2 regions of the Eubacterium sp. SB2 genome follow, and region 1 is predicted to be linked to the other one. Evidence: predicted binding sites of a transcription regulator. Region 1 holds the regulator's gene; the other holds the start of a gene.
What was found. Region 1 encodes LexA, which represses DNA repair genes until DNA is damaged. Its sites were predicted from a motif close to CNAACANNTGTTNG; they were not measured.
Positions count from the first base shown of each region.

Region 2: a site for LexA is predicted at 4,868-4,881, ahead of uvrB (excinuclease ABC subunit UvrB). Genes of this name have one in related genera too.

Region 1 covers NZ_LN865153.1:1,838,861-1,846,719, reverse strand. The annotation lists gene yhbY (ribosome assembly RNA-binding protein YhbY) at 1-122, shown strand, start outside; gene nadD (nicotinate-nucleotide adenylyltransferase) at 132-743, shown strand; gene yqeK (bis(5'-nucleosyl)-tetraphosphatase (symmetrical) YqeK) at 740-1,300, shown strand; gene rsfS (ribosome silencing factor) at 1,567-1,917, shown strand; gene BN1938_RS20610 (extracellular solute-binding protein) at 1,936-3,414, shown strand; gene BN1938_RS20605 (bifunctional diguanylate cyclase/phosphodiesterase) at 3,466-6,444, shown strand; gene lexA (transcriptional repressor LexA) at 6,575-7,189, opposite strand; gene BN1938_RS20595 (LysM peptidoglycan-binding domain-containing protein) at 7,415-7,789, shown strand.
Region 2 covers NZ_LN865153.1:65,973-73,831, forward strand. The annotation lists gene BN1938_RS12520 (response regulator) at 1-3,295, opposite strand, end outside; gene BN1938_RS12525 (ABC transporter substrate-binding protein) at 3,292-4,563, opposite strand; gene uvrB (excinuclease ABC subunit UvrB) at 4,990-6,978, shown strand; gene uvrA (excinuclease ABC subunit UvrA) at 7,022-7,859, shown strand, end outside.

The sequences.
Region 1 (7,859 bases):
CAAGGGAGCTGGCAGAGCTTGTTGCCGGCAGGACACGTTCTCAGGTGGTCCAGGTAATCGGCAAGAAGATTGTATTATACAGGGAAGGAAAGGACGACAAGAAAAAGATCGTACTTCCGTAGGAGGATTCTATGAAAATCGGCATCATGGGAGGCACATTCGACCCGATCCATATTGGTCATCTGCTTTTGGGTGAATTTGCCTTCGAAGAGTTTAAACTGGATGAAATATGGTTTTTACCGAATGGTAATCCACCGCATAAAGATACGGAAGACATGGATACCTCGCTTACCCACAGAATTGAGATGGTAAAGGCCGCAATCAGCGGTTCCCCGCATTTTAAGCTTTCCATGCATGAGGCGAAGAAGGGGATATCATACACGTATCGGACAATGCGTGATTTCCATGAACTGTATCCGGGCAACGAGTTTTATTTTATTTTGGGGGCGGATTCTCTGTTTTCCATTGAACAATGGAAGTATTTCAAAGAGATTTTCCCAACCTGCACCATACTTGCGGCGATGCGGGATGACAAGGATGTGGGAGATATGCAGAAACAGATTGCTTATCTTAAAAAGAAATATGAAGCCGAGATTGAACTGCTTCGGGCGCCGCTACTGGAGATTTCTTCAACGACGATCCGGGAGCGGGCCGCGAAGGGGCTGACAGTGCATTATTTCGTGCCGGATGCAGTGGCTGATTATATTAAAGAACATCATTTGTATAAGGAAGTGGAGCCATGACGGAGATTTTGGGGATTCGAAGAAAACTGGAGAAGAGATTAAAACCAGAACGCTACGAACATACGCTGGGAGTTATGTATACGGCTGCATCGCTTGCCATGTGTTATGAAACGGATATACACCAGGCGATGCTGGCAGGGCTTTTGCATGACTGCGGCAAGTTCTGCTCCGGTAAGGAGCAGATCAAATTGTGCAGGGAATGCAATATCACACTGACCGACTCTGAGCTGAAAATGCCGGCCCTGATCCATGCCAAGCTGGGAGCATATCTTGCCGAGCATGAATATAATATTAAAGATTCTGATATTCTGGGGGCCATCACTTATCACACCACGGGAAAGCCTCAGATGACACTGCTTGAAAAAATCATTTTTCTAGCTGACTATATCGAACCGGGCAGGCAGGGAATTCCGGTTTTAAAGGAAGTGAGAAGAGAGGCGTTTTCAAATCTGAACAAGGCAGTGGCACTCAGTGCTGGTTCCACAATTTCTTATCTTAAGAATGTGGGAAGGGAGATTGACCCCTTGACCGTCAGAACTTATGAATATTATCAGTAGCAGTTCAGACCAGTGAGAACTGTTGACATAATTATACCCAAAAGGCACCCCGTAACTCATGCCCTGCGGGCAGGTCTGCAGCATAGCTGCAGAATAATGTATACCCAAAGGGCACCCCGTAACTCATGCCCTGCGGGCAGGTCTGCAGCATAGCTGCAGAATAATGTATACCCAAAGGGCACCCCGTAATACATGCCCTGCGGGCGGGTCTGCAGCACAGCTGCAGAATAATGTATACAAATTAAAGAAGTAAAGGAGACTGATCTATGGAACAAGCAAGGGAAATGGCGCGGCTTGCCTGCAAAGCGCTGGATGAAAAAAAGGGAGAGGACATTAAGGTAATTGATATTGCCGGTGTCTCCGTACTTGCGGATTATTTTATCATCGCAAACGGCAGCAACGAGAGCCAGGTAAAGGCTCTGGTAGACAATGTGGAGGAATGCCTCCATAAGGCAGGATTTGTGTTAAAGCAGCGGGAAGGTTACGGTACCGCCAGCTGGGTGCTGCTTGATTTTGGAGATATCATCGTGCATATTTTTGATAAGGAGAACAGGCTGTTCTATAACCTGGAACGTATTTGGAGGGATGGCGTAGAAGTAGATGTTGAATCACTGTAAGCGCCGGTGGAGGATATTATGAGGAAACGAGTGTATAAAACTGCAGTCTGCCTGTTTACAGCTGCCATTCTCAGCCTGACGGCCGGGTGCTCTTCTGCAGAAGAAAAAACGAATGATAACAAGAAGGAAAGCCTGCTGGATCCTAAGAAGCCGGTTTCTATCGAAGTATGGCACTATTATAACGGCGCACAGCAGGATGCCTTCAATGAACTGGTAACAGAGTTCAATGGCAGCCGGGGAAAAGAGCTGGGAATCAAAGTAAAAGCATCCAGCCTTGGCAATGTGGCCGATCTGGAGGATAATGTACTGGCCTCCATTGACGGAAAAGTCGGGGCAAAAGAAATCCCTGATATTTTTGCGGCTTATGCGGATACAGCCTATGCGGTGGATCAGAAGGGCATGGCTGTGGATTTGATGGAATATATGACTGAGGATGAGATCAGTGAATATATGGACAGCTACATTGATGAGGGAAAGTTTTCCTCCGAAGACAGTCTGAAGATATTCCCGATTGCCAAGGCAACGGAAGTATTTATGCTGAACAAGACAGACTGGGATAAGTTTGCCGATGCAACGGGCGCTGACCTGGAGGATATTTCCACAATCGAGGGGATTACTGCCACGTCCAAAGAATATTACGAATGGACGGACAGCCTGACAGATACTCCGGATGACGGTAAAGCCTTCTTTGGAAGGGACGCTATGGCCAATTATTTTATAATAGGAGCACGGGAACTGGGGACTGAGATTTTCTCCGTCAAGGATGGTCAGCCGGCTTTGAATTTTGATAAAGACGTAGTCCGTAAGCTTTGGGACAATTACTATGTGCCTTTTATCAATGGCTACTTTGCTTCCTCCGGCAAGTTTCGGAGTGATGATATCAAGACAGGGAATATACTGGCATTTGTAGGTTCCTCTGCGGGAGCGACATTTTTCCCTAATCAGGTGACGCTGGACGATGAAAATACATATCCGATCGAGATGCAGGCTTTTGAGTGCCCTCGCTTTAAGGACGGTGAGAAATACTCTGTACAGCAGGGCGCAGGCATGGTAGTGATGGAAAAGGAAGATAAGGCAGAAATCGAGGCTTCCGTGGAATTTTTGAAATGGTTTACAGACACTGACCGTAATATACAGTTTGCTGTGACGTCAGGGTATCTGCCTGTCAAAAAAGAGGCCAACGATAAAGAGTTGATCAAAAAGAGCATAGACAGTACAGACAGCAGCGTCATCCAGGTGCTTGAGGCTTCCCTAACGCAAATTGAGGAAACTTCACTCTATACAACCCGCGCCTTTGAAAACGGTACGGATGCCCGTAATGTGCTGGAGTATTCGCTTACAGACAAAGCGGCAGCGGACCGGGCAGAGGTGGAATCGGCAATATCAGCAGGTTCTACCAGGGAAGAGGCTGTCAGTAAATTTGATACGGATGATAATTTTGAGAGCTGGTATGAGGAGACATTGGCATCTCTTGAGAAGTTAGTAGATAATAAATAAATTCGGAACCGCTGCATATAGGAAGCGGATGAAAGAAAGGAGGGCACAGGAATGCGCATGAACAGACAGAAAGCACAGCCTATACTGAAAAGAATGCTGATTCCCATGGTCCTCCTAACTTTAATAGAAGTAATGCTGCTCTCAGGAACTTTTATATTCGGGGGAGCCATTCAGGAACTTGATGAGAATGCCAAAGGCATTGTTCAGGGAAAGGTGGCCAATCGTTCCAGCTACCTGCAGAATGAGATGATAAACAGCTGGTCTAACGTGTCTTATACGGTACAACTCATTAACGAGACCGCTGAAAAGCTGGATCAGGACGGGATGATCGACCTGGATAATATAGGAAAAAACTCAAATGCCTGCTTTCCGCTGGTTTCTGAGATTTCCGGAAATCTGATCGAAATGCTTCGTTCCAATAAGGTGACCGGAGCTTTTGTTGTTTTTAACAATGATGATCCCAAAGAACTGAGGGAACAGGAGAGTTTTTCCCGTCCCGGCGTTTATTTCCGGGATCTGGATCCGGATACAAGCGCCTCTGTCCGCAACAGTGACCTCCTGATTGAGAGAGGCTCGGTTGATCTTGTACATAGCCTGGATATAGCCACTGACAGTGCCTGGAAGCCTCAGTTCGTATTTACCAAGGAACATGAGGAGATATACAATCTTTTTCTAAATCCGCAGGAACAAGGATATGAAAACCCCGGGGCAGCTTCGCTGACAGAATTGGGGTATTGGGGAAAACCGCATACGCTTACGGACGACGATAAGATGATGATTTCCTATACGGTTCCTCTGATAACGTCAACAGGTAAAGTCTATGGTACACTTGGCATGGAGATTACACTGGATTACCTTGCCACTATGCTTCCGTCTGAGGAATTGATGGAAGATAAGCCGGCCTCCTATTTACTGATCGTACAGGATGCGGAAACCGATGAATATAGAACCGTATATTCATCGGACAGCAGCATCGCACCGGACATGGAAAAGCTGGATGTATCACAGTCATCTGATGGGAACTTTTATTTTAACGGTGCAGATCATGAGCGGTATTTTATGGATATGGAGTACTTCCAGCTCTATGATTCGAACGGTCCCTTTGAATCGGATCGGTGGGGACTGGCAGGTGCAGTGAAGGAGAGTGATCTTACCGAGTTTTCCAACCATATCATGTCCTATATTATTGTTGCAATTATTCTGACAATCATTATGGGGATCGCAGGCAGCGTGCTTGTTAGTTTTATGATATCAAGACCGATTCATCTGGTGTCAAAACATATGCAGCAGATGAATACAAAAAACAAAATAGGCCTCCCCAGAACGAATATATATGAATTCGATCAGCTGGAAGAGTCCATTGAAAAGCTGAGCCGTGATGTAATCGACTCCGCCACAAAGTTTGCGCAGATTCTGAACAAAGCCAGCATACGTATAGCAGGGTTTGAAATTGATATGGATAATAACACTCTATTTTTGACGGACGGTTTCTTTGATATATTTGGCCTTAAGGGTTCCATTGCTTCCAATATGGATGTGCAGACTTTCATCATGGAAATGAAGGAGTTGGAAATCTATAAAGCAGAGGAAGCAGAAGACTATATATTGTATAAGATACCGACCGGGGAAAAAGAGACCTATGTCCGTCTAAGTTATTCGGGCGTGGAGGATCGAAGGGCAATCGGCATAGTCGAAGATATCACGAAGACAATCCAGGAAAAGCAGCTGATTGAGCATGAACGTGACCACGATCTGCTTACGGGGCTGAAGAACAGACGTGCATTCCAGCGTATCATGCAGCAGCTTTTTGAAAAGGGAGAATCCTGCCTGAAGAAGGCGGCACTGGTTATGATGGATCTGGATAACCTCAAACAGATCAACGATAAGTTCGGACATGATTACGGAGATAAATACATTCAGGCTGCGGCAGACAGTTTTCGGAAGTATACGCCGTCGAACACAATTATTTCGCGTAATTCAGGGGATGAATTTTATCTGTTTTTCTATGGATATGATACGGAGGAGGATATCACACGGATTCTTTCCGTCCTAAAAAAGGGCATCGACGAAGAATACATTCTGCTTCCGCCAATGCAGAGATTAAAATTAAAGATGTCCGGCGGTATTTCATGGTATCCCAGGGATTCCCGCCATTACGAACAGCTTCTGCAATTTTCTGATTTTGCAATGTACCAGGTGAAGCATTCTACCAAAGGTGAAATCAGTGACTTTGACCTGGGGGCATATCACAGCGAGGAGTATATCTCACAGAACCGCAGGGAGCTTTCGGAACTGCTGGAACGGGAAAAGGTAGAGTACTATTTTCAGCCCATCGTCGATGCGCACACCGGCAGAATCTTTGCCTATGAGGCTCTGATGAGAGGAACTATGCCCACATTGCGCAACCCTTCTGAAATCCTGGCTTTGGCCAGAGAAGAACACAAACTGGATCAAGTAGAAGAACTGACATGGAAGATGGCATCCACCACATTTGTACAGCATGTGAAAAACCAACGGATTCAGCCTGACTGTAAAGTCTTCATTAATTCATTGGCCGACTACAGAGTGAGTAACAGGATGATTGAGTTTATTGAATCTGAATGTAAAGGGTATCTGGATCATTTCGTATTCGAGATTACTGAATACGCAGAGGCAGATAAGGAGGCTATGGATGTAAAACGTGTTCTTGTCAACCGCTGGGATTCGGATTTTGCTCTGGACGATTACGGGAGCGGATATAATGGTGAGAGAATCCTTCTGGAGCTTGCCCCTAAGTATATTAAGATCGACAGAGAGATTATATCCGGTATCCATGATAATATTGATAAGCAGAAGATCGTGGAAAATACCATATCCTATGCTAAGGAAAGAAATATTAAAGTCATTGCGGAAGGAATCGAGACGGAACAGGAGATGCATAAGGTGATCGAACTGGGTGTAGATTATATGCAGGGATATTATCTTGCACGGCCATTTCTGGAACCGCCGCAGATAAGCGAATATATCGTGGAACAGATTAAGAAAGACTGATTGGAGCGAACCGCCGGTAACGGTCGGCGGGATTCCCCCAGGAGATAAGAGGATAAAAAGACATGCAGCATTTCAGTTTTGCGCATGTCTTTTTGAATACCATTCGGAAATACCATTTTGCATCCGGATTTTAAAAAAATCGGAAAACCCCGATCACTTTTCCTAAGATGGATACTTCCTTTACGATGATAGGCTCCATGTAGTCGTTCTCCGGCTGCAGGCGGTATACTCCTTCTTCTTTATAGAAGGTTTTGACTGTGGCTCCGTCTTCTACAAGTGCAACCACCATGTCACCGTTGGAAGCGGTATGATCCTGTTCAACGAGCACCATATCCCCATCCAGGATCCCGGCATTAATCATGCTTTCTCCTTTTACAGTCAGCATGAAGGTCTGCTTGTTGGGCATGAATTCCATGGGAATGGGGAAGTAGTTTTCTATGTTCTCCTGTGCCAGCAGCGGCTCTCCTGCGGCGACACGGCCGACAAGCGGGACATTCACAACTTCGCGTCTGGTCAGATTAAATGTATCATCTAATATCTCTATGGCTCTGGGCTTCGTGGGGTCACGCCTTATGTATCCGTTCTTCTCCAGTGTCTCAAGATGAGAGTGTACAGAGGAAGTGGACTTTAAATTGACAGCCTCACAAATCTCACGTACAGCAGGGGGAAATCCCCGTTCTAATATCTGTGCTTTTATGTATTCTAATATCTCCAGCTGCTTTTTGCTGATCTTACCCTGTGACATATAGCCCTCCTTAATCCGTTAAAGCCAACGCTCAACTCATTCTATAAATATAGTATCATAGTTGTTTTTAAAAAGCAAACACTTGTTACGAAAATATGTTCGAAAAATGAAACGCGAGTATTGACAAACATGTGTTCGTGTTATATAATTCTAGCTATAGAGAACAGATGTTCGTAAAACGAATAAGCAACTAATTATTAGGGAGTTTTAACGGGGGAATTACTAATGCAGAGAGAAAGAAATTATGCAAAAGCACAGACTATCAAAAAGAACGAGAGACATATCAGGAGTATGCTGGTTCTATTTATTGCAACAGTATTCATTGTATTTGCGGCATGCGCTTTGTTTGGAAATCTTTTGATTTCAGCACATGAGAAACGTTCAGAAGAGCCTGTTAACTTTAAGTATTACAAGAGTATTGAGATTCAGCCCGGAGATACTCTATGGGATATTGCAGAAGAATATATTACAGAAGATTATCGTTCCGTCTCAGAATATGTTATGGTGTTAAAAGAGATGAATTCACTGAGTACAGATGACATTCAGGCAGGCCAGAATCTGATGATCGCTTACAACGATACAGAATTTATAAATAAATAATCAACCTGTTCATTACTTGATTTCTTTATAGATAATTAGATAAAGGTATCAATATACATCCCTATGTATT
Region 2 (7,859 bases), 1.8 Mb from region 1:
CCAGATGTACGTTCATTCCCGCCTGCAGCGCGTCACATACGTCTTCTTCAAACGCATTGGCCGTCATTGCCACAATCGGCAGGGTTAATGCATCATCCCGGTTCAAAGCCCGAATCGCCTTTGTTGCCTGGTATCCGTCCATAACCGGCATTTGGATATCCATGAAAACCAAATCATAATACCTCTCCACAGATTCCGACACCTTCCGCACCGCTTCCTCTCCGTTATATGCCTCCTCCACCTGGACGCCGCTCTCTTCTATCAGTGTGCGTGCAATCTCCAGATTTATTTCGTTATCCTCTACGAGCAAAACACGTTTTCCATTGAAATCTCCGGCAGTTCCATTGAACATCGGTTTTGGCGCTTCCTCGTCCCCGCTTAGCTTCCTAAGAAGACTGGATATTTTCTCACGGTAAAGAGGCTTGGTAAGACTCGCTGTTGCTCCGCAGCTGCGGGCTTCGCTCTCTAATTCCGCCTGATCGTATGCAGTCAGGACGACCGCAGGAATATCATTTTCCACCGCTTCCCGGATACACCGTGCGGCAACACCCCCATCCATATCCGGCATCTCCAGACCCAGGATCACCAGCCGAATCGGATCCTGCGTATCCTTCGCCTGTAAAACAAAGGAAACGGCCTCCTCCCCAGAGGCGGCAGAACTGGCATGCATTCCCATGTCTTCCAACAGTTCCACCATGCTTTCACTAACCTGCGGGTCGCCGTCCGCAATCAGGCATCGTGCCCCGCTCCATTCGAGGGGGGCAGTCTCCGGTCCTTTTGCCTGCAGCTTCAGCGGAATACTCACGGTAAAGGAAGACCCCTTTCCCAGTTTGCTCTCCACCCGGATACTCCCGTCCATCAAGTCCACCAGGTTTTTGGTAATGGCCATCCCAAGCCCGGTACCGACAATCTTGCTGCTGGTAGTATCCTGTACCCTTTCAAAAGGTTCGAATAGTCTCTTTTGGAACTCCTCGCTCATTCCGATTCCCGTGTCAGAACAGCGGAATATAAAGCTGGAGTATCCGTTGTGACTCTCCTTTACCTGCCGCACATCCACACGTATTTTCCCATCTGAAGGCGTGTACTTCACCGCGTTGCTCAATATATTGATATAAACCTGCCGAATACGGAGAGAATCTCCTATTACTGCTTCGTTCTCCAATACAGCCAGATGCACATCCAGCTTCAGCCGGCATTCTGCCGTCTGCGGCCTGAAAAGTTCAATGACATCCGTTACCAATTCAGCAAAATTAAAAGGCTCCTCTCTGATTGACAATTTCCTGCTCTCTATCTTCGACATATCCAGCACATCGTTGATCAAACTGAGCAGATGCCTGCTGGAAATATCGATCTTTTTCAGGCAGTCCGCCACTCTGTCCGGATCATCCGGATGCGCGGCCGCAATCGCAGCCATCCCAATGACAGCATTCATGGGTGTACGGATATCATGGGACATATTTGATAAGAATTGGCTCTTAGCCACATTGGCGGCCCTGGCGCTTTCTAATGCACTCTTTAAAGTTTGCTGCTGCTGTTCCTCCTCATACCGCTGCTCATCGATCCGCCGGGAAATCAGGATCGCCAGCTTATCCTCGGAATAGGGATTGTCTACCGCAATGATTTGAGTAGAGATCCAATGATACTTCCCATCCGCCAGCAGGTGTTTATATTCCCCGCTGATTTCATCTCTTTCTCCGCCCAGGGCAGCCAGAAGGTATTCGGGTGCGAAACGCTGCTTAAAATGCTCCCGATGATCTTCGTGAATAGACGGCGCCATATCGGCATACAACTCACTGTAAGACTGCTGTCCTCCAATGGAGAGCATAAGTCCCGGCCTGATATACACAAACTTCAGAGTATCATGGGACAGGTTAAGGCTGATGATCAAAGGATACGCATTCGAGATCGCTCCCACCAGTGTTAAACGCTCCTGCAAATCCCTGCGCTTAGCCTCTTCTTCTGCCAATTTTTCCTCGGTAATGTCATGAATGGCAATGATGAATACCGGATGAGCATTTTCATCCAGAGTTTTTTCCACAATCCCGGCCGCCCAAAAGTAAGAATCATCCCTTGTTCTGACCCGGATTTCAAAAACATTCTTATGTCCATTCTCTGCGGCATCCTGAAACAGCTGCACCGCTCTTTCATAATCCTCGGGATATACCATGCTGCGGAGACTCTTCCCTTCCAGGACGTCGTTCGGGGATCCTTTCGGAAATCCCAGAAGGCGTAACCCCTCCTCATTGACCTGCAGAAACCGGTACGGCTCCTCTGATGTCGTTAAGGCAATTCCCTCAGGAACAGCATTATACAGGTGACTGATATACTCCGCCTGATTACGGAGCCTGTGGTTCGCCCGGTTTACATAACGGAAATACAGCAGAACCAGCAGGGCTATTCCCAGGATAATACAGCCAATCAAGGCAAAGGTGCGCATTATAATCTGGCTGGTCTGCTTATTCACAACAGCGGAAGGGATAATGGAAACCAAATACCAGTCAGTATCCAGCTTCAAAGGGATATAGCAGAAAACAGTATTTTCTCCCTGATAGGTAAAGGTGGCCCATCCCGTTTTCCCCTCCTTTAGGGACTGTGTAAAACGCTCCAGCCCGGTGTGGCTGTTTTCAGGTACCTGCAGCATATCAAAGAGATTCTGTACGGTTTTGTTGCTGTTGGGATGAGGCGGCCGGATAAGGACATTGCCTTCTGTATCCAGCACATAAGAAAAGCCTGTGTCCTGATAAAACGAAACAGTAAAAGTGTCGACGATCCGATCCACCTCAAACTCTTTGAGCAAATATCCTTTTGTACCGTCTTTCAGCGTCACCTGCACATACAGGTTAAACACATTGACGCCAGTAACACTGCTGATATGCGGGGCAATAATTCCCTGTTTCCGGTCATTCTTCGCCAGTATTTTCGTTAAGTTTTCATCGATCCCCACATCATCCGGATAGCATGCTGCATTCTCCAGGTACAAGAGGATGCCTGTGTCCACCGCACTGTAATCCCTTAAACATTCGTCCAGTTCGTCGGCCTGCGAACTGGCAAATCCACTTAAATGGGCCGCCACGGTTCCCATTACTTCGTATTCCCCTTGCAGCTGGATCTGCAGCGTGTTGCGCCCCTGCTGGGTACTCTCAAGAATGGAAGCCATCGACTGCTGCCACAGCTGGCTCTGTACTGCCCTTACGAAAAAGGCTGTAATGGTGCTGAGCAAAACGCCTGTAACAAGCGCTGCGGTCACAATCAGCAATTTTGATTTTTTTGGTTCTGTTGCTTCATTCTTTTTCAAGGCATCCTGTCCTCCTCCACCTGCAGATCCATCCAATCCATGACTGTATCCAGCGCTTCCCCCGCAAGCAGCTTCTGTGACGCTTCAGCAGTCAGCTCCCAGATCGGCAGATCCAGCAATGCGTCCGTGCCTATCACCGTACGCCCGCTTCTGTAACAGGACACCAGCGGCAGGATCTCCTGCGCCGGTGACGGATCTGCCCCCTGCAGCGGATTGAATGAAGACTGCTGATCTGCAAATTTTTGTATATTTTCCGCCCTGGTAAAATACTCTACAAATTTCATAGCAGCATCTATATGCCCGCTGCCGGCATTTACGCTCAATTTTGTATCCGGATTGATCACCAGCAGGGAACCGTCCTCTAAAACCGGAAGTGGATGCACCTCAAAGCCGAACTCCGGCTGCATCGCGCTGACGCGCCCGGCCGCCCATGCCCCCGTCAGCATAAAAGGAGACTCTCCCTTGATAAACTCTTTCAGATCATCGGAGGTTTTCTTCGTATCGAGTGCCTTTTCTCCGTCAATATATCCTTTCCGGATAAAACTTTCCACTATGGAGAACCCGGAACTCAGATAATGGCTCAGCGTCTCTTCACCGCTGTTAATCCGAGCAAATACTTCTGCCTGCACCTCTTCCTGATAGATAGAGTAAAATCCGTACCCGATGGCCAGTGTCTTCAGGGAAATGTCATTGTTAGCAATCATCGGTGTAATCCCCCTGTCTTTGAAATAACCGCAGACCGTTTCCCATTCTCCGAGATTCTGAGGCACCTCCTGCCCGTGTTTTCTGAGTAAATCCATGTTACAGTACAGCCCAAACGCCGATACCGTGGTAGGCATCCAGTAGATTTTTCCGTTCTCCTCCATTTGGCTGCGCATCTGCCTGGTATACTCCGGGATCACGCTGAGTGATGACAGATCCGCCACCTGCCCGCTCTGCTGCAACTCCAGCAAGATATCGTGATTTACCATAAAAACGTCGTTTCCCTTGCCGGAAGCCATCCTCTTTCTTAAGGCTTCAAAGTATTCGGTCCCTTTCAGGCTTTCATAGGAAACACGGATATCAGGATTCTCCGTCATGAAACCGGAAATGATCTCCTCTATGACCGTAACATTTTCCGGTTCATACTTATTCCCAAAAAAGGTAATGGTTGTAGTTTCTTCGTCCTGACCATCATAGTTTACTACTCTGCTGTTCTCTATGCATCCGGATAATATACACAATATTAAGGCAGAAAGGATCAGCAGAGCAATCGTTCTTTTTTTCATATCTTCTATCCTTTCGCTCATTTTCCGAATTGACGATCAATAGCATGCACGGGTAATTTCATTTAAACGAAGTAAAAATCCAATATGGACCCCATCCAATATCGAATCATTATACGATGTAACTAAAATTCATGACTGAAATTCTCCATTTAAAAATGTGCAGACATGATCTTCCCACTGACATTCATTATACCATAAACAGCCTTTTTTGCAATGTTTTCCCCTCACGGAAGGCGAGTTTCCGTGGGCTGGATGCGTAACCGTTCAGTCCGTCCTGAACGGTTACATGGTCTCGCAATTATACAGAACAAACATTCGGTTTTTACTGTACATTTTCCAGAACCTCTGCTATAATCATATCTGACACTATGAAAGTATGAAATTCCCAATTATAGGGAATTGTTTATATATGGAGGTATCGGGTTTATGGATCATTTTGAACTTGTATCGGAATACCAGCCCACGGGTGACCAGCCGCAGGCCATTGCCGAGCTGGTGCGTGGGTTTAAAGAGGGCAATCAATTTGAAACTCTGCTCGGCGTTACCGGTTCCGGTAAGACATTTACCATGGCTAACGTGATTCAGGCGCTGAACAGGCCCACTCTGATCATCGCACACAACAAGACTCTGGCCGCTCAGCTTTACGGGGAATTCAAGGAATTTTTTCCTAAAAATGCGGTCGAATATTTTGTAAGTTACTACGATTATTATCAGCCGGAAGCCTATGTTCCCTCATCGGACACATATATTGCCAAGGATTCGGCGATCAATGACGAGATCGACAAGCTCCGCCTGTCCGCCACCATGGCCCTGGCGGAACGTCGGGATGTGATCATCGTAGCCAGCGTATCCTGTATCTATGGACTGGGAAGCCCGATGGACTACCAGAACATGGTGATTTCACTGCGCCCGGGCATGACGCGGGACAGGGATGAAGTCATGGCAAAGCTCATTGAGATTCAGTATGACAGAAATGAAATGGATTTCCACCGCGGCACCTTCCGGGTGCGGGGTGACGTTCTGGAGGTGATCCCTGCTTACTCCGAGGATACCGCGATCCGCATCGAATGGTTCGGGGATGAGGTGGAGCGGATTACCGAGATTGACGTCCTGACCGGAGAGATCAAGGATGAGCTGAAGCACATCGCAATCTTTCCCGCATCCCATTATGTTGTGGACAAAGAGAATATCGCCCGCGCTGTAACCGCTATTGAGGCAGAGCTGGAGGAGCGCGTTAAGGAATTCAAGCGCCAGGATAAGCTGCTGGAAGCACAGCGGATTGCAGAACGCACAAATTTTGATATCGAGATGCTCAAGGAGACCGGATTCTGTTCCGGCATCGAGAACTACTCCCGCCATCTGTCCGGGCTTGCACCGGGGCAGCCGCCCTACACGCTGATCGACTACTTTCCCGATGATTTTATCATCATGATAGATGAGTCCCACAAGACCATTCCTCAGATCGGCGGCATGTACTCCGGTGACCAGTCGCGCAAGTCTACCCTCGTGGACTTCGGATTCCGGCTGCCGTCGGCAAAGGACAACCGTCCGCTCAATTTTGAGGAATTTGAGAGCAAGATCAATCAGGTTTTATTTGTATCTGCCACACCGAGTGTTTATGAGCAAGAACACGAACTGCTTCGGACAGAGCAGGTTATCCGCCCCACAGGGCTGTTGGATCCCGAGGTTACGGTCCGTCCGGTGGAGGGACAGATCGACGATCTGATCGGCGAAGTGAATAAGGAGATTGCAAAAAAGAATAAGGTTCTGGTAACCACGCTGACAAAAAGAATGGCCGAGGACCTGACCGACTATATGCGTGAGGTGGGCATCCGTGTCAAATACCTGCACTCCGATATCGATACCCTGGAGCGTACTGAGATCATCCGTGATATGCGTCTGGATGTATTTGATGTACTCGTGGGCATCAACCTTCTGAGGGAAGGGCTGGATATTCCCGAGATCACACTGGTGGCGATCCTGGATGCGGATAAAGAAGGGTTCCTGCGTTCCGGCACCTCACTGATCCAGACGATCGGCCGTGCAGCACGTAACGCAGAGGGGCATGTCATTATGTACGCGGATACCATAACAGATTCCATGCGGACAGCTATGGATGAGACACAGCGCCGCCGCGAGATACAGATGAAGTACAATGAGGAGCATGGAATCACACCGCAGACGATCCGTAAATCAGTACGTGATCTGATCAGTATTTCCAAGAAAGTTGCCGCAGAGGAGATGCGGATGGAAAAAGATCCGGAATCCATGAGCCGAAAAGAACTGGAAAAATTAATTGCAGACCTGTCAAAGCAGATGAAAAAGGCTGCTGCTGAACTGAACTTCGAATCCGCTGCTGAACTGAGAGACAAGCTGGTGGAACTCAAAAAAGTCCTGAACGATATGGACGACTGACAGATCATTATAAATACATTAGAAGGAACAGGAAGGATTACACATGGGCAAAAAAATGGACGCCAGAAAATACATTAAGATACGCGGCGCAAATGAAAACAACCTGAAAAATATAGATTTGGACATTCCCAGAAATGAGCTGGTCGTACTGACCGGTCTCAGCGGCTCCGGGAAGTCCTCTCTTGCATTTGATACAATTTACGCGGAAGGCCAGCGCAGATATATGGAATCACTGTCCTCCTATGCAAGGCAATTTCTCGGCCAGATGGAAAAACCGAATGTGGAGAGTATTGAAGGACTCTCTCCTGCAATTTCCATCGACCAGAAATCAACCAATCACAATCCCCGTTCTACAGTCGGAACCGTAACGGAGATCTACGACTATTTCCGACTTCTCTACGCGCGCATCGGTATCCCCCACTGTCCCAAATGCGGCAAAGAGATTATGAAGCAGACCGTGGACCAGATGGTGGATCAGGTCATGAACCTGCCCGAGGGAACAAAAATACAGCTTATGGCCCCGGTGGTCAGGGGCCGAAAGGGAACCCATGCCAAGCTCCTGGAACGTGCAAAAAGGAGCGGCTACGTGCGTGTACGCATCGACGGAAACCTCTATGAATTATCCGAGGAGATTACCTTGGATAAGAATATTAAACATAACATTGAGATAATCGTGGACCGCCTTGTCGTAAAATCCGGTATTGAGAAGCGCCTGACAGATTCTGTGGAAAGCGTACTGAGCCTTGCAGAAGGCCTGCTGACTGTCGATATCATCGGCGGAGAAGCAATGAATTTCAGCCAGAGCTTTGCCTGCCCGGACTGCGGAATCAGCATTGAAGAGATTGAGCCGAGAAGCTTCTCCTTCAACAATCCCTTCGGCG